DNA from 4 places in the Bradyrhizobium sp. NDS-1 genome. Region 4 is predicted to be linked to each of the others. Evidence: predicted binding sites of a transcription regulator. Region 4 holds the regulator's gene; each other region holds the start of a gene.
The links. Region 4 encodes LexA, which represses DNA repair genes until DNA is damaged. Its sites were predicted from a motif close to TGTTCNNNNTGTGTTCNG; they were not measured.
Positions count from the first base shown of each region.

Region 1: the regulator LexA is predicted to act here: its motif matches at 3,908-3,925, upstream of RX330_RS19040 (single-stranded DNA-binding protein).
Region 2: the regulator LexA is predicted to act here: its motif matches at 2,624-2,641, upstream of RX330_RS00875 (YifB family Mg chelatase-like AAA ATPase).
Region 3: the regulator LexA is predicted to act here: its motif matches at 2,147-2,164, upstream of ruvC (crossover junction endodeoxyribonuclease RuvC).

Region 1 covers NZ_CP136628.1:4,034,085-4,039,686, reverse strand. The annotation lists gene RX330_RS19050 (hypothetical protein) at 1-93, shown strand, start outside; gene gyrA (DNA gyrase subunit A) at 170-2,902, opposite strand; gene RX330_RS19040 (single-stranded DNA-binding protein) at 3,259-3,753, opposite strand; gene RX330_RS19035 (outer membrane protein) at 4,202-4,951, shown strand; gene RX330_RS19030 (outer membrane protein) at 5,179-5,602, shown strand, end outside.
Region 2 covers NZ_CP136628.1:183,234-188,835, forward strand. The annotation lists gene RX330_RS00855 (CpaD family pilus assembly protein) at 1-42, shown strand, start outside; gene RX330_RS00860 (CpaE family protein) at 39-1,328, shown strand; gene RX330_RS00865 (tetratricopeptide repeat protein) at 1,370-2,146, opposite strand; gene RX330_RS00870 (PilZ domain-containing protein) at 2,226-2,471, opposite strand; gene RX330_RS00875 (YifB family Mg chelatase-like AAA ATPase) at 2,701-4,239, shown strand; gene RX330_RS00880 (hypothetical protein) at 4,338-4,805, shown strand; gene RX330_RS00885 (ATP-binding protein) at 4,926-5,602, shown strand, end outside.
Region 3 covers NZ_CP136628.1:6,818,984-6,824,585, reverse strand. The annotation lists gene RX330_RS31850 (methyl-accepting chemotaxis protein) at 1-1,097, opposite strand, end outside; gene RX330_RS31845 (YebC/PmpR family DNA-binding transcriptional regulator) at 1,321-2,067, shown strand; gene ruvC (crossover junction endodeoxyribonuclease RuvC) at 2,195-2,722, shown strand; gene ruvA (Holliday junction branch migration protein RuvA) at 2,719-3,336, shown strand; gene ruvB (Holliday junction branch migration DNA helicase RuvB) at 3,357-4,394, shown strand; gene RX330_RS31825 (DUF6869 domain-containing protein) at 4,493-5,362, shown strand; gene RX330_RS31820 (metallophosphoesterase) at 5,466-5,602, shown strand, end outside.
Region 4 covers NZ_CP136628.1:3,918,695-3,924,296, reverse strand. The annotation lists gene RX330_RS18510 (alpha-hydroxy acid oxidase) at 1-383, shown strand, start outside; gene RX330_RS18505 (HAD family hydrolase) at 445-1,068, shown strand; gene RX330_RS18500 (hypothetical protein) at 1,229-1,435, shown strand; gene glp (gephyrin-like molybdotransferase Glp) at 1,653-2,864, shown strand; gene lexA (transcriptional repressor LexA) at 3,041-3,742, shown strand; gene RX330_RS18485 (hypothetical protein) at 4,134-4,568, shown strand; gene RX330_RS18480 (GAF domain-containing protein) at 4,777-5,602, shown strand, end outside.

The sequences.
Region 1 (5,602 bases), 120 kb from region 4:
TGGCCGAATTTCGAGGCCTCGTGCCTGCGCAAGGCCGGCACCAAGGCGAATGTCCGCGAGGCGCGCCTTGTGACCGCAAACCGCACCCCGTAGTCGGGTCTGTCAGGCCGGCGAATGTGAGAGGCGAATAGCGAATGTGGAGCAGAAACTCCTGTTCGCTACTCTCTCGCTATTCCCCATTCGCCCCGTTGCCGCTCTCCGCCTCTTCCGTGATGTGCTCGACCGACACCACGTGCTCGTCCTCGGCGGTGTCGAACACGATCACGCCCTGGGTCGAGCGGCCGGCGATGCGGATGCCTTCGACCGGGCAGCGGATCAGCTGGCCCTTGTCGGTGACCAGCATGATCTGATCAGCCTCCTCGACCGGGAATGACGCCACCAGATTGCCGTTGCGGTTGTTGACGCTCATGGCGACGATGCCTTTACCGCCGCGGCCGGTGGTGCGGTACTCGTAGGACGAGGTCCGCTTGCCATAGCCGTTGACGGAGACGGTGAGCACGACCTGCTCCTGCGCCGACATCTCGGCGTAACGCTCCTGCGCGAGCTGGAAGCTGCCGGAGGTTTCCTCGGCCTCGCCGTCCATTGCCGTGTCTTCGGTTCCGGCTTCGCCGGCTACCGCGCGACGCATCTTCAGATACGCCGAACGCTCGTCCGAGACGGTCTCGACATGGCGCAGGATCGCCAGCGAAATCACCTTGTCGCCGTCGCCGAGGGCGATACCGCGCACGCCCATCGAGGTGCGCCCGGTGAACACGCGCACGTCGGTGACGGGGAACCGGATGCACTGGCCGCCGGCGGCGGTCAGCAGCACGTCGTCGCGCTCGGTGCAGATCTGCACGTCGACGATCGCTTCGTTCTCGTCGAGCTTCATCGCGATGATGCCGGAGCGGCGGACGTCGACGAAGTCTGACAGCTTGTTGCGCCGGACGTTACCGCCCGTGGTGGCGAACATCACGTCGAGGTTGCCCCAGGTGGATTCGTCCTCGGGCAGCGGCATGATGGTGGTGATGCGCTCGCCCTGCTCCAGCGGCAGGATGTTGATCAGCGCCTTGCCGCGCGCGTTCGGCGCCGCCATCGGCAGGCGCCAGACCTTTTCCTTGTAGACCTGGCCACGCGAGGAGAAGAACAACACCGGCGTGTGCGTGGAAGCCACGAACAGGCGCGAGACGAAATCCTCGTCGCGGGTCTGCATGCCGGCACGGCCCTTGCCGCCGCGGCGCTGCGCCCGGTAGGCCGACAGCGGCACGCGCTTGACGTAGCCGGCATGGGACACGGTGACGACCATGTCCTCGCGCTGGATCAGGTCCTCGTCCTCGACCTCGCCTTCCTGCTCGATGATGACGGTGCGCCGCGGCGTGGCGAACTCGGCCTTCACCTCGGCGAGCTCGGTCTTGATGATGCCCAGCACGCGGTCGCGCGAGCGCAGGATGTCGAGATAATCGGCGATCTCGCCGGCGAGCTTGTCGAGCTCGTCGCGGATCTCGTCGCGGCCGAGCGCGGTGAGGCGTTGCAGACGCAGGTCGAGGATGGCCCTCGCCTGCTCCATCGACAGCCGGATCGTGCCGTCGGCGCTGATGCGATGGCGCGGATCGTCGATCAGCGTCAGCATGTCCTCGACGTCCCGTGCGGGCCAGTCGCGCGACATCAGGGTGTCGCGGGCGGTGGTCGGGTCGGGCGACGTCCGGATCACGCGGATCATTTCGTCGATATTGGCGACCGCGATCGCGAGGCCAACGAGGATATGCGCGCGATCGCGCGCCTTGGCCAGGAGATATTTGGTGCGCCGCGTGACGACCCGCTCGCGGAAGTCGACGAAGATCGTCAGTAGGTCCTTCAGATGCATGATCCGCGGACGGCCGCTGTCGAGCGCCACCATGTTGACGCCGAAGCTGGTTTGCAGCGGCGTGAATCTGTACAGCTGGTTCAGCACCACGTCCGGCACGGCATCGCGCTTCAACTCGATGACGACGCGGTAGCCTTCGCGGTCCGATTCATCGCGCAGGTCGCCGATGCCCTCGATCTTCTTTTCCTTGACCAGCTCGGCGATGCGCTCGACCATCGTCGCCTTGTTCACCTGGTAGGGAATCTCGGTGATGATGATCGCCTCGCGCTCCTTGCGGAAGGTCTCGATCGCGACCTTGCCGCGCATCATGATCGAGCCGCGGCCGAGGTGATAGGCTGAGCGGATGCCCTGCCGTCCGAGGATGACGCCGCCGGTCGGGAAATCCGGTCCCGGCACGATGTTGATGAGCTCGTCGATGGTGAGCGCGGGATTGTCGATCAACGCGACACAGGCGTCGATGACCTCGCCGAGATTGTGCGGCGGGATGTTGGTCGCCATGCCGACCGCGATACCGCCCGCACCGTTGACGAGAAGGTTCGGGAACTTGGCCGGCAAGACCGACGGTTCGGTCTCGTTGTTGTCGTAGTTCGGCTGGAAGTCGACGGTGTCCTTGTCGATGTCGGCCAGCAGAGCCAGCGCCGCCTTGGTCAGGCGGGCTTCGGTGTAACGATAGGCGGCCGGGGGATCGCCGTCGACCGAGCCGAAATTGCCCTGGCCGTCGATCAGCGGCACGCGCATGGAGAAGTCCTGCGCCATCCGGACCATGGCGTCGTAGATCGACTGGTCGCCGTGCGGATGATACTTACCGATGACGTCACCGACCACGCGGGCGGACTTGACGTACTTCTTGTCGGGCGTGTGCCCCTGCTCGTTCATCGAGAACAGGATGCGGCGGTGCACCGGCTTCAGACCGTCGCGCGCATCGGGCAGCGCCCGCGCCACGATCACGCTCATGGCGTAGTCGAGATAGGACTTCTTCATCTCCTCGAAGATGGAGACGGGGCGAATATCCGAGGGTTGCGCCGGCTGGTCGCCGGGCTTGTCGTCGTCGTCAGCCAAGGGGAAATCCGGTGAGATTTTATCTGGGAATCATATAGCGCATCGAGCCCCTGATAACCACCCTTGCGGGCTCCAGGGAAGCGCTTTTTCCGCCCATTTTTCCAATCACTTACGTCCCTACGGGCGGAGTCGCTGAGGGGCCTGGAACAGGCCTTCCGAAATCGCCTCTGCAGCTCGGCGATCGCGCGGCCCGCACGTCGACGAGCCTGTTTTGCGCTGGCGCCGTCCGAGTTCGACTCAAATATGAAACGGGCCCGGAAATCCCGAGCCCTTCCTGTCGATTAGCAGGGTTTGCTGACACGAGGTGGAAGGTGCCGCTCTATCGGCCCAGCGCCCCCTCATTGTCCCGATCGTCCTCAGAACGGGATGTCGTCGTCCATGTCGCTGTTGCGGCCACCGCCGCTGGCGGCAACGGGACGGCGCGGCGCGCTGCTGACGGGGCCGGAGGAGCCGAAATCGCCGCCCGGCTCGTCGCCGAAGCTGCCGCCTCCACCGCCGCCGCGGCCGTCGAGCATCGTGAGCGTCGAATTGAAGCCCTGCAGCACCACCTCCGTCGAGTACTTCTCGACGCCGCTCTGATCGGTCCATTTGCGGGTCTGGAGCGCGCCCTCGATGTAAACCTTGGCGCCCTTCTTCAGGTACTGTTCGGCGACCTTGCAGAGACCTTCATTGAAGATCACGACGCGGTGCCACTCGGTCTTCTCCTTGCGCTCGCCGGAATTCTTGTCGCGCCAGGTCTCCGAGGTGGCGATGCTCAGATTCGCGATCGGCCGCCCGTCCTGGGTGCGGCGGATTTCAGGATCCTTGCCGAGATTTCCAACCAGAATGACCTTGTTGACGCTTCCCGCCATCGCCGCTCTCCACTCCGAATGCCACTAATTTGAAAAAGGCCGAGCGCGCCATCCGCGTTCCTCTGCGCCCTGTTGGGGCGAACCTATACGCTTGCAGGCGCCGCTCGGCCCGTCACCCCAAGGTTATCCCCACATATAGCACCGACGGGCAATTCGTTCCAGATTTGTTCTCGCATAAATCTCCCCAAAATGTGGAGACGGGATGGCGCTTAGATGGCGCTGCGATGGCGGACGAAATGGAACCAAATCCGGTTCCCGTGAATGGGCGAAACCACTTAACATTCATTAAGTTAAGCGCGGACCTATTGCTTCCAAACTGTTGCGCGCCGGGCACGGACTCTGCCGCCTAATCGGGCTATCGTTGTGCCTCGAATTGATGCAAATGGGCCTCGCGCCTGATAGTCCGCCTCGGGGAACTCTGAGAGGCGGATCGACTGGGGAGATTACAATGAAGAAGATTCTCGTTGGCTTCGCCGGCGCAGTTGCGCTGGCCCTCTCGGCTCCGGCCGGTGCTGCGGATCTCGGGGCCCGTCCCTATACAAAGGCGCCGGTCGCACCCCCCGCTCCGATCTATACCTGGACCGGCTTCTACATCGGTGTGCAGGGCGGCGGCGGCTGGGGCCGCAGCGACGAGACCTTCTTCGGCGCTCCGAACGCTCCGGGCTTCGCTGGATCGCAGGATTACGATACCAGCGGCGGGTTCGTCGGTGGCGTGTTCGGCTACAACTGGCAAGTCAACAATGTCGTATTCGGTATCGAAGGCGACTACCATTGGGCCGACATCAACGGTCGTTCTGCGGAGATCAATGCCGGCCTGGGCGACACCTATTTCACGAGAATCCGCGGCTTCGGCGACATCAAGGGCCGTCTCGGCTACTCGACCGGCCCCGCTCTCTTGTTCGTCAGCGGCGGCGCTGCAGTCGGCGACATTCAGCACCGCTATGATGGCGTTCCCGGAAACGTCTTCATCCAGAACAACACCCGCTGGGGTTGGACCGTCGGCGCGGGCGCGGAATACATGTTCGCTCCGAACTGGTCGGCCAAGGTCGAATACAACTACATCGACTTCGGCCGCAGCACGATCCAGTACACCGCCGTGCCTGCCAACCGTTCCGAGTGGAACGATACCGTTCACACCGTCAAGGCAGGTGTGAACTATCACTTCAATTGGGGCGGGATGGGCACCACCAGGTACTGATATCTCTCTGAAATCATTGAATCGAAGGCCGGCCTCGCGCCGGCCTTTTTCGTTTGGCGGCAAAGCAAATGAGTCAACTACGCTTACGTTTTGGGCGCCGTGTGGCTTTTTGGAGACACAACTTGCGGCTTTGCTGGTGTAAGTACGGCGTTAGTTGGACACGACGTCCGCTGCCCTTTCGATCGCGGAAGGCAACAATAGAAACTGGGACTGGGATTAAGTTGAAAATGAAAAAGGTTTTGTTGGCTTCGGCCTGTTTGTTCGCTCTGGCGGCCCCCGCTTCGGCTGCTGATCTCGCAGCCCGCCCCTACACCAAGGCTCCGGTCGCTCCGCTGGCTTCGGTCTACAACTGGACCGGCTTCTACCTCGGTATCGTCGGTGGCGGCGCCTGGGAAGACAGCTCCGGCGACCCGAAGATGAAGGGTGGCTTCGTCGGCGGCACCGCCGGCTACAACTGGCAGACCGGCAACGTCGTGTTCGGCCTCGAGGCTGATGCTGCCTGGGCTGACGTCAGCGCGTCCGCCACCGGTCCGATCCTCGTCCCCGGCTTCGGTGTTGCCACGGCGACTCTGAGCTCGAAGACGGATGCGATGGGCACCGTTCGCGGCCGCATCGGCTGGGCCGTCAACAACGTCCTGTTCTACGGCACGG
Region 2 (5,602 bases), 3.7 Mb from region 4:
CCCGACTCCGACAAGGCCAAACTCAGCGATACCGGCAAATGACACGTCTCCACGACGACGACGCGAACGATCCGCAACACCCCGAGGAACACATTGCGCCGGTTCCTCGGATCTCCGTGCAGGCCTTTTGCGAGACCGAGAAGACGCTCAAAGCGGTGACCGCGGCGGGAGAAGACCGCCGGCTCGCCAAGGCGCACCTCACCGCCAAGGACGGTGGCCTTGCCGCGGCGATCGAAGTCTATGAGACGATGCCGACGCCGAACGTGATCGTGATCGAATCCGACGGCACGCGCGACATCCTCGAGGGGCTCGACGACCTCGCCGGCGTCTGCGACCCCGGCACCCGCGTGGTCGTGATCGGCAATCCCAACGACACCGCGCCCTATCGCGAGCTGGTGCGCCGCGGCGTCAACGACTATGTGGTCGGACCGGTCGAAACCCTCGACGTCGTCCGCTCGATCTGCAGCCTGTTCTCGGCCTCCGAGGCCATCATCACCGGCCGCGTCATCGCGGTGGTCGGCGCCAAGGGCGGCGTCGGCGCCTCCACCGTCGCGCATAACGTGGCCTGGACCATCGCCCGCGACCTCGCGCTCGATTCGGTCGTCATCGACCTCGACCTCGCCTTCGGCACCGCGGGCCTCGACTACAATCAGGACCCGGTGCAGGGCATCGCCAACGCAGTGCTGTCGCAGGACCGGCCGGACACGGCGCTGATGGAGCGCCTGCTTTCCAAATGCACCGAGCGCCTCGGCCTTCTCGCGGCGCCTGCCACGCTCGACCGCGTCTACGATTTCGGTGCCGAGGCCTTCGACGCCATCTTCGACACGCTGCGCATGACCACGCCCTGCATCGTGCTCGACGTTCCACACCAATGGTCCGGGTGGACGCGGCGCGCGCTGGTGAATGCCGACGACATCGTGATCGTCGCCGAGCCCGATCTCGCCAATTTGCGCAACACCAAGAACATGCTGACCGTGCTGAAGGCGGCACGACCGAACGACCGGCCGCCGCTGTACTGCCTCAACCAGGTCGGCATGCACAAGCGCGCGGAGATCGAGGTCAAGGCCTTCGCCAAGACCATGGAGAGCCAGCCGCTCGCGGTGATCCCGTTCGATTCGAAACTGTTCTCGACCGCGGCCAATAACGGCCAGATGATCGCGGAGGTCTCCAAGAACCACCGCACCACCGAGCTGTTCCAGAACATGGCGAACCGCCTCGCTGGCCGCGGCGAGGTGAAGAAGCCGAGGCGCTCGTTGCTCGAGCCGCTGCTGAAGAAGCTGAAGGGCAAGCCGGGGCGCGGATCAGCCCCTCATCGCAAGGCGTCGTGAGGCGAGAGGCCTTTTCGCGCGAAGCAGAATAGGAGGGCGGGCTATTTGTCCGCCCGTTGCTGCTGTTTCTTTGCCAGCAGCTGCCGCAGCGCAGTGACCTTTGCCGCGGCCTGATCGGGCGGCAGGTCGGCCTTCACGAGGATTTCGGCCTCGGCCTCGCGGCCTTGCAATCCCAGCACGAGCGCCAGATTGGCGCGGACCCGCGCATCGTTCTGATTGCGCTGATGAGCGCGGCCGAGCACCTGTTCGGCCTTCGACAGATTGTTTTGCAGCATATAGGACAGGCCAAGATTGGACAGCACGGTCGGCTCGTTCGGCACGATCTTCAACGCCGCGGCGTAATATTGCTGCGCTTCCTCGTTGCGGCCGAGTTGATCGAGCGCCGCGCCCTGCGCCGACAGGATGCGCCAATCGGGATCCTCAGGCGAATGCGCGCGGCCGAGGACGTCGAAGGCCTGCTGGAAATTACCGTTGTCGGCGAGCGCGCGGCCATAGCCCGCGAGCAGCGCCTTGTTGCTGGAATGACCGAGCACGGCCTGCTCCAACACCGCAACCGCCTGTGCGCGCTGGCCGCTCTCGCGCAGCGCCTTGCCGTAGGCGAGCGCAATGTCGGGATCACCAGGCTTGGCGCGATAGCGCGCACGCAAAGCGTCCATGTCCGGCGTGGGGTCGGCCTTGTCAGCCGTTTCCGACCTGGCGCCGAGCGCGCCGGTCACGTCCTCGATGCCGGCGGTCTGGCAACCGCCGAGGGTGAGCACCAGGAGTGCGGGAAGCAGCAATCTCGCCGCAGCAAAGGCGAGGGACGAACGCTTGGGCATACTCTGATCACTCGGCAACTGATCAGAGATGCTTACCGATTAACGCTAAAGTCCCGTTAAGGAGCGCGACCCGGACGGCCTAATCGGTGAATTCGGCGCCGAACTCGCAGCCGATGCGCCAGCGCAGGCGGCATTGGCGGGAATAATCGGGCGCGAAGATGATGGTGAATTGCGGCGGCACTTCCAAGAATTCCGCCACCACTTTCACGCCGCCATCCGAGATATCCGTGATCGTGCAGTCCCGCGGCAGCGACCCCGCGCCAAAATGGATCTTGGCGAGCCGGCTGCACATCCGACGTTCGCTTCTCCGGCGATTTGCAAGCATTTGAATTGTTCACCCGTTGACCACGGCCCATCCCGCAGCCCTAGGAGTAGCGGACATTCGTTGGAATGTGCTGAGGACAGAAGCCGGCATTCGAGGCGTACTGTCGGATTGGTGTTTACCCCTGATTAAAGGTTTGCTCGCCCTCCCAAGATCGTTCCCGTATTGTTCTTGCGGAAAGGGCCGGGCTCTGCTACCCCTGATTGTGCGAGAGGGGCAGGCTGGTTTGAGCATGGTTCAGCGGGTTTCCACCGTCGCCTTTGAGGGAATCGAGGCCCGCGCGGTCGACGTGCAGGTGCAGGTCGCGCCGGGCCTGCCGGCGTTCGCCATCGTCGGCCTGCCGGACAAGGCGGTGTCGGAGGCGCGCGAGCGGGTGCGTTCGGCGCTGATCGCCTCTGGCCTCGCGCTGCCGGCGCGGCGGATCATCGTCAATCTGGCGCCGGCCGACCTGCCCAAGGAGGGCAGCCATTACGATTTGCCGATCGCGCTCGGCCTGATGGCGGCGATCGGCGCGATCCCGCCGGATGCGCTGAGCGGCTTCACGGTGCTCGGCGAGCTCGGCCTCGACGGCTCGATCGCGCCCGTGGCCGGCGTCCTTCCCGCCGCCATCGGCGCCAATATGCGCGAGGAAGGGCTGATCTGCCCGGCGTCCTGCGGCTCCGAGGCGGCGTGGGCCAGCCCGGACATCCAGATCATCGCCGCAAGCTCGCTGATCCAGATCGCCAACCATTTCAAGGGCACCCAGGTGCTGTCGCGCCCTTCGCCGAAGGTGCACGAGGCCGCCGCCTCGACGCTCGACCTCCGCGACATCAAGGGTCAGGAAAGCGCCAAGCGGGCGCTGGAGATCGCAGCCGCCGGCGGGCATCATTTGCTCATGATCGGCGCACCGGGCGCCGGCAAATCGATGCTGGCGGCACGCCTGCCCTCGATCCTGCCGCCGCTCTCGCCCGGCGAGCTGCTCGAGGTCTCGATGATCGCGTCCGTCGCCGGCGAGATCGAAGGCGGCGCGCTGACGGCACGGCGGCCGTTCCGCTCGCCGCATCATTCCGCGAGCATGGCCGCTCTCACCGGCGGCGGCATGCGCGCCAAGCCCGGCGAGATATCACTCGCGCATCAGGGCGTGCTGTTCCTCGACGAATTGCCCGAGTTCGATCCGCGCGTGCTGGATTCGCTGCGGCAACCGCTGGAGAACGGCGAGGTCGCCGTATCGCGCGCCAATCACCGCGTCACCTACCCTGCCCGCTTCATGCTGGTGGCGGCGATGAATCCGTGCCGCTGCGGCAACGCGTTCGAGCCCGGCTATGCCTGCAAGCGCGGTCGCATCGACCGCTGCACGGGCGATTACCAGGCACGCATCTCGGGGCCGCTGATGGACCGTATCGATCTGCGCATCGAAGTGCCGGCCGTGACCGCGGCCGATTTGATCCTGCCGCCGCCGGCGGAGGGATCGGCCGAGGTCGCCGCGCGCGTCGCGGCGGCGCGCGACATCCAGCTCGCGCGCTATGCCGATGCCGGTCTGCCCAATGTCCGCACCAATGCCGAGGCGCCGGCCTCCGTGTTGGAAGAAATCGCCAAGCCGGATGCGCAAGGCGCCAAATTGCTGCGCGACGCCGCCGAGACGATGCGGCTGTCGGCGCGCGGCTATCACCGCGTGCTGCGGGTGGCCCGCACGCTGGCCGATCTCGATTCCGCCGACAGGATCGGCCGGCTGCATCTGGCCGAAGCGCTGTCCTATCGCGCACTCGCGGAGGATGTGCGGCAGCTGGCTTGATCACGCCACGCATCAACCTGGCGGTAACGAGTTTCCTTTACGCTCTGCAAACCATAAGGCCCGATGAGTTCCCGAGCGGCCTTTGCGAGTAGAGCGTCATGTTGCGTTTCAAGATCCTGGCCTCGGTTGTTCCCCTCCTGGCGGCTGTCGCATTCGGTCGCGGCGAGATCGGATCGGTCTCACATCCCTGCATCGCGCTCGGCGACACCTCGGTCGAGCTGACCTCGCTGTTCTGGACGGCCGGTGTGCATGTCGCCTTCACCGAGGATCCGGAGCGCGCCACCGTGCGGGTTCAGATCACCGATGATGCTGACGCGGCGGACTTCACCGTGGTGGACGGCGGCTCCGGCTCCGAGCCGGACTCCTGCCAGGCCAATCCCTCGAGGCGGCTTGTGTCGATCGCCGCCGAGCCCGTCGACGGCGGCCAGGTGATCTATCTCTCCACCGAGGGGCCGGCGGATTACCGCATCTATGTGCGCTCGAAATCGTTCTCGCAACGCGAGGCGGCGGCGCTGATCGTCGGCGCCCGCGGCAGCCACCGCCATCTCCAGGCCGCCTCGCTCTGAGCCGTTAACACGTCGTCAACCCTGTTTGGAGGCGGCACCGGAGCTTCAAACTGTTCGCAAGGTCGGCGGGCCATCGTCGCACGCGGCAGTGGTGGGTCTCGGACAAGAGTCGGGGTGACGATGGGTCGGACGTTCCGGATCAAGGTGCGCATGCGCCGCTTCAGGCGACGGCACCCCCGAATTGCCTTTGCGATCCGTTCCTTCATGATCTTCTCGGCGACCTTCGGCGGCGCCTATGGTTTCGTGACCGGCAGCCGGTCCGACAATTCCGGCTACGATCCCCACGCCTTCGCGATCGGCGCGAGCTTCCTGTTCGCGCTCGCCTGCCTCGGCCTTGCGACGCTGAGCATGCGCCTGCGCTTCGTCAATAAGCGGCTGCGGACGCTCGCGGCCCACAACGAGGCGCTCATCGACCGCAATTGGGAGCTGAAGGAGGCCGAAGAACGCGCCCGCAGCCTGTTCGAGCAGCAGGGCGACCTCATCGTGCTGCGCGACACGAGCGGCCGCATCACCTTTGCCAACGAGGCCTATTGCACACTCGCCGGTCAGGCGCGCAGCGCGCTGGTGGGTACGCGTTTCGACTTCGATATTCTGGAGCAGGGCGACAGCGCGCGCGAGAGCAACGGCACGCGCGTCCACGACCAGAAGATCGCGACCCCGCTCGGCGCGCGCTGGATTGCGTGGCGCGAGGGCTACGTCCGTCACGATGCCGGGCAACCCGCCGAATTGCAGAGCGTGGGACGCGACGTCACCGACCGCACCGAGACCGAACGTGCGCTGTCCGACGCGCGCGACCA
Region 3 (5,602 bases), 2.9 Mb from region 4:
CCTTCGATCATCGCTTGCGGTGTGAGCCGACCTGCATCCGCGCCGCCGATCAACACGCCGTCCATCGAGATTTCATAGACCGGCATCACGCCGCGCGCGCTCTCGAACTTGAGGTGGCAGGGCAGCCGTTCCGTCTTGCGGCGATCGTCGTGCTCGCTCTGGCGGAGCAGCACGGCGCAGCGCGATTTCAGCTTTTGAGCAAAAGTCGTGACGGCCTTGCCGGCGCTGGCGACGTTTTCGCCGTGGCTCTCGGCCGCCTTGGTCGCGGCGTCGATTTCGGCCGCGCTCTCGCCGACCGCGACGATGAACTCCGAGGCGCTGGCGGCATTGCCGGAGACTTCGCTGGTGGTGGCGTTCTGCTCGGCGACCGCGCCGTTGACGGTTTCGAACACGGGGCGGATCGCCTCGATCGCCTGCGAAATGCGGTGCACGGCATCTGCGGAGCCGGCGGCGTCGCGCTGGAGCGCGTCGATCTTCTTCGTGATCTCTTCCGTGGCGCCTTGCGTCTGCACCGCGAGGGCCTTGACCTCGGTCGCGACGACCGCAAAGCCCTTGCCGGCGGCACCCGCACGCGCGGCCTCGATGGTCGAGTTCAGCGCGAGCAGCGTCGTCTGCCGCGCGATCTGGGCGATCAGATTGACGACGTTGCCGATGGCGGCAGAGGATTCGCGCAAGCGGTCGACATTGGCACGGGCTTCCTGCGCCGCGGCACTGGCCTCGTCGGCAAGCTTGCCGGCTTCGCGGACCTGGGCCCCGATGCCGAGGGCGGACTGGGTGAATTTGTCGGCGGCATGGGCGAAGGTGGAGGCGTTCGATTGCGCGGCATTGGTGCGGCCGGTCAGGGCGTCGGTGCGGTCGCGAATGGCGGCAAGCGTCGTCGCGGTCGCCTCGGCGCCGCCGGCCACCGAATTGGCGGCGCGCTCGAGCTGGCGGATCATGGCGCCGAGCTCGAGTTCCAGCAGTTCGAGGATTTCCCGGGCCGAATCAGTTTGGGCCGCGGCCACGAGATCGGAATGGGCCGCCGGCTGCGCAGCCTGCGGGGCTGGTGCAGGCGCAGCCGCCTCCGGCAGACGCTTCCGAAATAGTCCGAACGCCATCACGTCTCTCTTGTCGTGGAACGGGTGGACGCTATTTTCGCAGTCCGGAATGAAATCAGGGTTAACGATGCCCGACCTCTAGGCACGAACCATTACGGCGGCTACCTCTACAGTGCTACCTTAGGGCACCAGAGCCCTTTGATTCCGGTGGGCCGGCGGCCTATAAGGCCGCGCTTCCCACCCCATCGGCGAACACCTCCAAAGACCATTCAAGAGACCACGCATGGCCGGACATTCCCAATTCAAGAACATCATGCACCGCAAGGGGCGGCAGGATGCGCAGAAGTCGAAGCTGTTCGGCAAGCTGGCGCGGGAAATCACGGTCGCCGCCAAGCTGGGCACGCCCGACCCCAACATGAACCCCCGCCTGCGAGCCGCCATCATCGCGGCGCGCCAAGAGAACATGCCGAAGGACAATATCGAGCGCGCCGTCAAGAAGGCGCTCGGCAATGAGGGCGAGAACTATGACGAGATCCGCTACGAAGGCTATGGCCCCGGTGGTGTCGCCGTCATCGTCGAGGCGCTGACCGACAACCGCAACCGCGCCGCCTCCGACATCCGCTCCTTCTTCACCAAATCGGGCGGCAATCTCGGCGAAACCGGCTCGGTCTCCTTCATGTTCGACCGTACCGGCATCATCGAATACGACCGCAGCGTCGCCTCCGATGACGCCGTGCTGGATGCCGCAATCGAGGCCGGCGCCGACGACGTGGTCTCCGGCGAGGGCGGCCACGAGATCTACGCCTCGACCGAAGGCTACCGCGACGTCGCCAAGGCGCTGGAAGCCAAGTTCGGCGAGCCGCGCAAGGCCGCTTTGATCTGGAAGCCGCAGAACACGGTCGCGGTCGACGACGAGACCGGCGAGAAGCTGCTCAAGCTGATGGATTTGCTCAACGAGCACGACGACGTCCAGCAGGTCTACGCCAATTTCGAGGTGTCGGACGCGCTGATGGCGAAGATGGGCGGCTGATGCCGCTCTCGTGTCCCGGACGCGCTGCAGCGTGAACGCGGCCGCGCAGAGCCGGGACCCCCCACTCCCCTGTTACTTCCGTTCTGTTTCTGTTTCCCCCGCGACGGCCAGCCGCTATCACTGGCCCATGACTGCGCTCCCGATTCGTGGCCCCGTTCGCATCATCGGCATTGACCCCGGCCTGCGCCGCACCGGCTGGGGCGTGATCGAGACCGAGGGCAACCGCCTGATCTACATCGCCTGCGGTTCGGTGGAGCCGCCGGACGATCTGCCGCTGGCGAGCCGGCTGCTCGCGATCCATGAAGGGCTCGCGGCCGTGCTCGCGAATCATCAGCCGATGGAAGCCGCGGTCGAGCAGACTTTCGTCAATAAGGATGGCGTTGCGACGCTGAAGCTCGGCCAGGCCCGCGGCGTCGCCATGCTGGCGCCCGCGATGTTCGGCATCCCGGTCGCCGAATACGCGCCGAACCAGGTCAAGAAAACCGTGGTCGGCGCCGGTCACGCCGACAAGCAACAGATCGCGATGATGCTGAAGATCCTGCTGCCCAAGGCCGAGCCGCCGTCCGCGGATGCCGCCGACGCACTCGCCATCGCCATCACCCACGCCCATCACCGCCAGAGCACCGCGCTCAGGCTGAAGGTGGTGGGGATATGATCGGCAAGCTCAAGGGCCTGATCGATTCCTACGGCGAGGATTTCGTCATCCTCGACGTCGGCGGCGTCGGCTATCAGGTGCATTGCTCCTCGCGCACCTTGCAGCATCTGCCCTCGCCGGGCGAAGCCGCCGTGCTGTCGATCGAGACCTATGTCCGCGAGGACCAGATCAAGCTGTTCGGCTTTCGCACCGATCAGGAGCGCGAATGGTTTCGCCTGCTTCAGACCGTGCAGGGCGTCGGCGCCAAGGTCGCGCTCGCGGTGCTCGGCACGCTGGCGCCGTCCGATCTCGCCAATGCCATTGCGTTGCGTGACAAGGCGGCGGTGGCGCGGACGCCCGGCGTCGGCCCCAAGGTCGCCGAGCGCATCGTCACCGAGTTGAAGGACAAGGCGCCGGCCTTCGCCAATGTCGATCCGGCCGTGGTGCATCTCGCCGGCGCCGTCGATGACCAGCGCGCGCCGCGCCCCGTGGCGGATGCGATCTCTGCATTGGTCAATCTCGGCTATGGCCAGCCGCAGGCGGCTGCGGCGATTGCGTCTGCGTCGCGTAGTGCCGGTGAGAATGCCGAAACGGCACAGCTCATTCGTCTCGGCCTGAAGGAGCTCGCGAAGTGAGCGATCCCAAGGCCAACCGCATGGTCTCGCCCGAACGCCGCAGCGACGATGTCGGCGATACCGCGCTGCGTCCGCAATCGCTGTCCGATTTCGTCGGCCAGCAGCAGGCGCGCAAGAACCTCTCGATCTTCATCGAGGCGGCGCGCAAGCGCGGCGAGGCGCTGGATCACGTGCTGTTCGTCGGTCCCCCCGGCCTCGGCAAGACCACGCTGGCGCAGATCGTGGCCAAGGAGCTCGGCGTCGGTTTCCGCGCCACGTCAGGGCCTGTCATCGCCAAGGCCGGCGATCTTGCTGCGCTGCTGACCAATCTCGAAGAGCGCGACGTGCTCTTCATCGACGAGATCCATCGCCTCAGCCCGGCGGTCGAAGAGGTGCTCTATCCCGCGATGGAGGATTTTCAGCTCGACCTCATCATCGGCGAAGGTCCGGCCGCGCGCTCGGTGAAGATCGAGCTGTCGAAATTCACCCTCGTCGGCGCCACCACGCGCGCTGGCCTGCTCACCAATCCCTTGCGCGATCGCTTCGGCATTCCGGTGCGGCTGAATTTCTACACGATCGAGGAATTGGAGAGCATCGTCAGTCGCGGCGCGCGCGTGCTCAATGTCGGCATGAGCGCCGATGGCGCCAACGAGATCGCGCGCCGTGCCCGCGGCACGCCGCGCATTGCCGGCCGCCTGCTCCGCCGCGTGCGCGATTTCGCCTCGGCGGCCGATGCCGACAAGATCGACCGCAAGATCGCCGACCACGCGCTGAGCGCGCTCGAGGTCGACGCCGCAGGGCTCGACGCCATGGACCGGCGCTATCTCACGACCATCGCGATGAACTATGGCGGCGGCCCGGTCGGCGTCGAGACCATGGCCGCAGCACTGTCCGAGCCGCGCGATGCGATCGAGGACATCATCGAGCCCTATTTGATCCAGTGCGGCTACCTCCAGCGCACCCCGCGCGGCCGCCTGCTCACCTCGCACGCCTTCCGCCATCTCGGCATTGCCGAGCCCTCGCGCGATGCGGCGGCGCAGTTCGGCCTGTTCGGCACGGACCCGGCCGAGGACGACTGACTGCCGCAACCGGTGAACCCGCCGGGTCAATCCCATCACTAATCCGAACACGCGGCGATCTGAATTGCCGCTGACGCACACGGATTGGAGTGGGAAGAATGCGGACGACGGACGATACCGCTTTGCTCGAGGTCATCGTGGCCGCGCCACAGCTGCGCACGCCCGATGACACCGAGGCGTTCCTCGATCCGATGCCGGTCAGTGAGCTGGCGTCCATGTGGTGCGCGCTTCAGCGCGTCAGCCGGCGCGATCAGGCCGGCAGCGTCTGGGCCCTGAAACTGTATTTCGACCATCTGCCGCACCGCCGGCCGCAGGCAGCGCTCGATCTCGTGCTGGAGGTGCTCAAGACCGAAGCCGACAAGCCGACGGTGATGCAGCTCAACGACAAGTTCCTGCTGTCGCTGCTCTATGCACATGGCGAGGCGATGATCGCGCGCATCGAGCACGAGGCCGGGCACAATGACCGGTTGCGTTGGCTCCTCGGCGGCGTGCCGATCGCGCCCGACGATCCCCTGATGTTGCGCCTTGCAGAGCATGCCGATAGCGAGGCCTGGCAGGCCGACCATTTGGCCCAGCGCACGCCGCGCCATCCGCTCGATTGCGCCAGCATGTCGATTGCCGAACTCGCCGGCGCCTGGGTCGAGCAATATTCCAAATCCGATCGCGACCGGGACGACAATCTGTTTGCTATCATGGATTTCGAGCGCGACCTGCGCGAGGAGGATCCCGACGGATTGATCGACCTGGTCCTGGAGATCCTGAAGATCGAGGCCAACCCCGTGCTGCTGTCGCTGCTGGCCGCAGGTCCCCTCGAAGACGTGATCAACGCCGCCACGATCGACCGCATCGAGCGCGAGGCGCGTGTCAACGAACGCTTTCGCGATCTGCTCGGCGGTATCTGGTACTACCGCGCGCCCGAGGCGTTGAAGGCGCGGCTGGATGCGTTGATCGGCGAAAGCCGCTGGTAATGTTCGTGCAGGTCTCTGCACGAGGATGCTGACGGCCTGCACCAGCGCACCCCAATTCCGCTCCAATCGGATCGCATCGAGGCTGCATCAGAAGCGAGCTTCCATGATCACGCGCCGTCATTTCATCCGTTCCATCGGCGGGCTGTCCGCTCTCGGCGTCTCGACCGCCGCCTATGGCGTCGGCATCGAGCCGGTGCTGCGGCTTCGCGTCACCCGCTATCATCCGAAGCCGCGGCAGTG
Region 4 (5,602 bases):
ATCATGGCGGACGCCAACTCGACCATGGCCTCGGCGCCATGCATGTGCTGCCCGAGATCGTCGAGGCCGTGAAGGGGCGTGCCAAAATCATGGTCGATGGCGGGGTCTGTCGCGGCACCGACATCGTCAAGGCGATCGCGGCAGGCGCAGACCTCGTCGGCATCGGCCGGCTGCAATGCTGGGCGCTGGCGGCGGCCGGCGAAGCCGGCATCACGCGGATGCTGGAGCTGTTGGAGGACGAGGTGCTGCGCTGCCTCGGCCTGTTGGGCGCCACCTCGTTTGCCGAAGTCGACAGATCCTGCCTGCGTCCGGCCACCGCCACCAACGCACCGAGCGTGTTCAGCGCGTTCCCGCTGTTCGACCACGAGCCTTATCGATACTGACTTGTCGAAAGCGACCCGTCGAAGGTGACTTGCCCACCGATGCTGAACTGAAAAGGACGCAATGACATCGCTCTCTCCCGGCAGCGCGGATGCGCTTCTGTTCGATCTCGGGCGCGTTGTGCTCGACATCGACTTCTCCAAGGCGATCGCCTGCTGGGCGGGACATGCCGGCTGCCGGCCCGAGGCGATCGTCGCGCGCTATGTGCGTGACGAGGCCTACCGGCTGCACGAGGTCGGCAGGATCAGCGACGAGGATTATTTCGCCTCGCTGCGCAGCTCGCTCGGAATCGGCATTTCGGACGCGCAGTTCCTCGAGGGCTGGAACGCGATCTTCGCCGGCGAGATGCCTGATATCGCCGAGCTGTTGCCGCGTGCGGCAAAGCGGATGCCGCTCTACGCATTCTCCAACACCAATCGGCCGCATGTCGATTATTTCTCGAAGGAATATGCCGGCCTGCTCGGCCATTTCCGCGAGCTGTATCTGTCGTCCAGCATCGGCCTGCGCAAACCGGATGCGGCGGCTTTCGACCATGTCGTCGCGGCGATCGGCGTCCCGGCGGAGCGCATCCTGTTTTTCGACGATCTCGCCGAGAACATCGAGGGAGCCCGGGCACGCGGCCTGACCGCCGTGCATGTCACCTCGCCGCGCGATGTCGGGAACGCATTGAAGGCACTGGGCATCTGAGGCCAGCCGGCCGTCGCCGCGGAACCGGCCTCCCGAAGGCAAAATTTGCACAGAATGGGGAACCAGTTCCCTTTGTGCATTTTTGTACAGAGTTCCGGGAACGGAATACCGCCCTTAGGACTCATGAGTCCGTTGGGACTTCTACATCGGACTTATCGACGTGCTGGGCAAAACCTATCTCACCAAGCAAGCCTCTCTCCTGCTTGAATTCGCAAGAACCACCTCGGATTCTGACCTTTCCGCCAAGCTGATCAGCAAGGCCGCCGACCTGAAATCCTTGGCCGATCCGCTACCGGACAAGGATCAAGGTCCCAAAGCTCCCGACGTCGCACTGGACGACGGCTCGGACCGACCGAGCGGGAGTTGACCGATGCTGGCCGTGGTGCTCGTCCTTCTCGTGCTCGCCATGGCCATCCTCATCCCGGTCTGTCTCGCCTTCCGGATCATGCCGCGACGGACGTGAGCTGCGTCCTCCGCTGGGGCCACGCAGGCTAAATCACCCTGCGTGCTGCTTTGCCTCGCGCCCGCACTCGGATAGAACTCTCGCCGGCCATTTATCGATGTGCTCAGCAGGAGTTTAGCCCTTGGCTTTGATGCCCGTTTCTGACGCGCTTGCCGCGGTACTGGCGGGTGCGGAGCCGCTGGCTGAACAGATGGCTCCGCTCGACGATGCCTACCATCGCGTGCTCGCGCGCGACGTCGCGGCGCGGCGCACGCAGCCGCCGCAGGCGATGTCGGCGATGGACGGCTATGCCGTCCGCGCCGCCGATGCGGCAACGATCGATTCCCGGCTGACGGTCATCGGCGAGGTCGCGGCGGGCCGTCCTTTCGCAAGAACGGTCGGCGCCGGCGAAGCCGTACGGATCTTCACCGGCGGCGTCATTCCCGACGGCGCCGACGCCGTCGTGATCCAGGAGGACACCGTCGCGGACGACAGCTGCGTCACGATCAAGCAAGCCGCGATCGCCGGACGGCACATCCGCCCGGTAGGCGTCGACTTCCGTGAAGGCGACGTCCTCTTGCGCAAGGGAACCCGGCTGACGGAGCGCGATCTCGCGCTCGCCGCCGCCATGAACTACCCCCACCTCGCCGTCTGCCGCCGTCCGAAGGTCGCGATCCTCGCCACCGGCGACGAACTGGTGATGCCGGGCTCAACGCCCGGGCACGGCCAGATCGTCTATTCCAATGGCTACGCCCTGCACGCGCTCGCCCGCAGCGAGGGCGCCGAGACCATCGACCTCGGTGTTGCCGCAGATACGCTTGCAGCCACCTCCGCCGGCATCCGCCGCGCCCGCGAGACCGAAACCGATATCCTGGTCACGACGGGCGGCGCATCTGTCGGCGACCACGATCTGGTCCAGCAAGCGCTCCGGGACGAAGGCATCTCAATGGCGTTCTGGAAGATCGCGATTCGGCCCGGCAAGCCGATGATGCACGGACGGCTCGGCGCGATGCGCGTGATCGGCCTGCCCGGCAATCCGGTGTCCTCCTATGTGTGCGCCTTCCTGTTCATGGTGCCGCTGATTCGCGCGCTGTCGGGCCGTTCGGTGATTCATCATCGCCGCGAGCGGGCCGTACTGGGCCGCGATCTCGGCGCCAACGACCAGCGCGAGGATTATCTGCGCGCGCGCCTGGAGCTGCGCGACGACGGCGCGCTCGTCGCCGTTCCCGTTAGCCATCAGGACTCCTCTCTGCTTGCGAATCTTGCTGCAGCACAGGTACTTCTCGTGCGCCCGCCGTTCGCGCCGAAGGCCGAGGCGGGCAGCCCTTGCGAGGTGCTGCGCCTCCCCGTCTGAACTGCGCGGCCACACGCATTCCGCGAACTCGCCCCTGTTCACGGTAAATTAAGCAGTTGCGGAACATGTATCGAACATATAGTGTCCGTTCATGATTTGTTTCGAGCATGTAGCGGCTTATCGCTGAATTCATCGTCTCGGAATCGAACGGCATCAACCGGGGGACTTAGGTCGAGATGTTAACGCGCAAACAATACGAGCTTCTGCGGTTCATCAGTGAACGTTTGAAGGAAAGCGGCGTGCCGCCGTCCTTCGACGAGATGAAGGATGCGCTCGACCTGCGCTCGAAGTCGGGCATCCACCGCCTGATCACCGCGCTCGAGGAGCGCGGCTTCATCCGCCGCCTGCCCAACCGCGCTCGGGCCATCGAAGTCATCAAGCTGCCGGAGCTTCAGGCTGCGGCCGGCAACCGGCGCGGCTTCACGCCGAGCGTCATCGAGGGCAATCTCGGCAAGGTGCGCGCGAGCTCCAGCCCGCCCGTCGACGAGGGCGAGCGGCCCGTCGCAGTGCCCGTGATGGGCCGCATCGCGGCCGGCACGCCGATCGAGGCGTTGCAGACCCGCAGCCACACCATCAGCGTGCCGCCCGACATGCTCGGCTCCGGCGAGCACTACGCGCTCGAAGTGCGCGGCGATTCCATGGTCGAGGCCGGCATCCTCGACGGCGACATGGCGCTGATCCAGCGCAACGAGAGCGCCGATACCGGCGACATCGTGGTGGCGCTGATCGACGACGAGGAGGCCACGCTCAAGCGCTTCCGCCGCCGCGGCGCCTCGATCGCACTCGAGCCCGCCAATGCCGCTTATGAGGTGCGCATCCTGCCGCCGAACCGCGTGAAGATTCAGGGCAAGCTGATCGGGCTTTACCGGAAGTACTGAGAGCCCTCGGCGGTCATTCGATACCCATGATTCCGACTGGAGCGGATCTGATCCGCTCCTGCTGGACAATCTTCTGGTCTTGCGCAGATTGTCCGGCCCCTCTTCAGAGGCGACGCCTCGGCGTGTCGCCACAAGCCCCCATTGCTTCGCGGTCTCGAGTCCTCGAGCAGACATGACGCATCGGCGCCCGCGCGCCGCTGACGTTGGTCCTCGCCGAATGCATTGATGTGAGCTTTGTTCCTGTCGGATTCGAAAAGATAATTTGATCGCGTCCCGCAGACCAGCCGCAGATTTGCCTACAACCAAGCAGAGCGTTGCGTGCTTCCACTCTGATAGAGGCTTGCGCCTCCGAGGGAGGCGCGGGTTGCTATCTTCGAATGAGGAGCACCCGATGTGTGACTACAGCCTGCATGCCGTTGCATCGCGCCCCGCCGAAGTCGGCGAGACGATCGTGTCGACAACGTTCCGCGGCACCTCGACGCGTGGCTTTGCTTCTGCCGCCGATCCGACCGTGGCCGTCTGTCTGCTGCCCGGGACGGAGCTCGCCTTCGCCGACAACGTCCGCTACGACAATCGCTGGATCTGGACGCGCACCGTCAATTCGCGCGTCGGCAAGTTCGGCAAGATCGATCCGCACATTCCCGATCGCCACCACGACGCGATCGAATTCCCTGACGGTAAATACGTGCTTGTGACACAACTCGTCGAAGGCCAGCGTGCCACCGTGTTGCAATTGCCGGTGACCCAGCCCGTCGGCGAGCGCGAGCACAAGCCGCAGATCATCGACGACAGCCGGTCGCCGGTCACGCGCCTGCCGATCGGCTGACGCCACCTCGACTGACAACTGGATGCCGCCAGGATTGAAGTGCCATCGCCGGCAGACGCCGGCGAGATGGCATGGTTCGTGTTTTCACGAACATCGATCGGCCCGCCCGGCGCCGCACGAAGTTTGAGCCGTCCTGCCTGAATTTTGAACGTCCGCTCCGCAGCCAAATGACCGATGCTGTCGTGGTTTGAGGCGGCGGACACGCTCGATGAAGACCTTCATTCGCGTCGTTGAACTCTGGGTGCCCGACCGGACGCGCAGGCGTCTGGAATTCGGCGGCGGCCTCTACGGCGAAGGGCTGTCCGCGTTCAAGTCCGTGAGCGAGGACCTGCACTTCGGATATGACGAGGGACTTCCCGGCAAGGCCTGGGCCTCTGGCCATCCCGTCATCCTCACGACCTTCGCCAACTCCTATTTCAAACGGACCGAGCAGGCCGTCGCGGCCGGCCTCACCTGCGGCGTGGCGGTGCCGGTGTTCGCGGGCGAATTCCTGCAAGCCGTGATGGTGCTGTTCTGCGGGGACGACGAGGCGCATGTCGGCGCGATCGAACTCTGGCACAACGATCCCGATCGCTCCCACGAGATGGCGCTCGTCAACGGCTATTACGGCATGGCGGACATGTTCGAATTCAACTCCCGCCACACCAGGTTTCCGCGCGGCTTCGGCCTGCCCGGACGCACCTGGAAGGCGGGTCTGCCGCTGATCATCAAGGACCTGCACGACGCCAAGAGCTTCCTGCGCTGGGAGGACGCGGCCAAGATCGGGATCAATTTGGGGGTCGGCGTGCCCTACCGAACCGGCACCGAGACGTGGGTTCTGACATTGCTCTCCGCGCAGGCAACCCCGATTGCGCGACGCTTCGAGATCTGGGTCCCGAACGAGGCCCGCTCAGTGCTGGTCTTTCGCGCCGGCGATTGCAGCGCGCAGACCGACCTTGCCGCGCTCTACGCGGGTAGATCCATCGGCAGGGGCGAAGGCAGCATCGGCGGCGCATGGGCCACCGGCATGCCGGCGCTCGACGACGATCTCACCC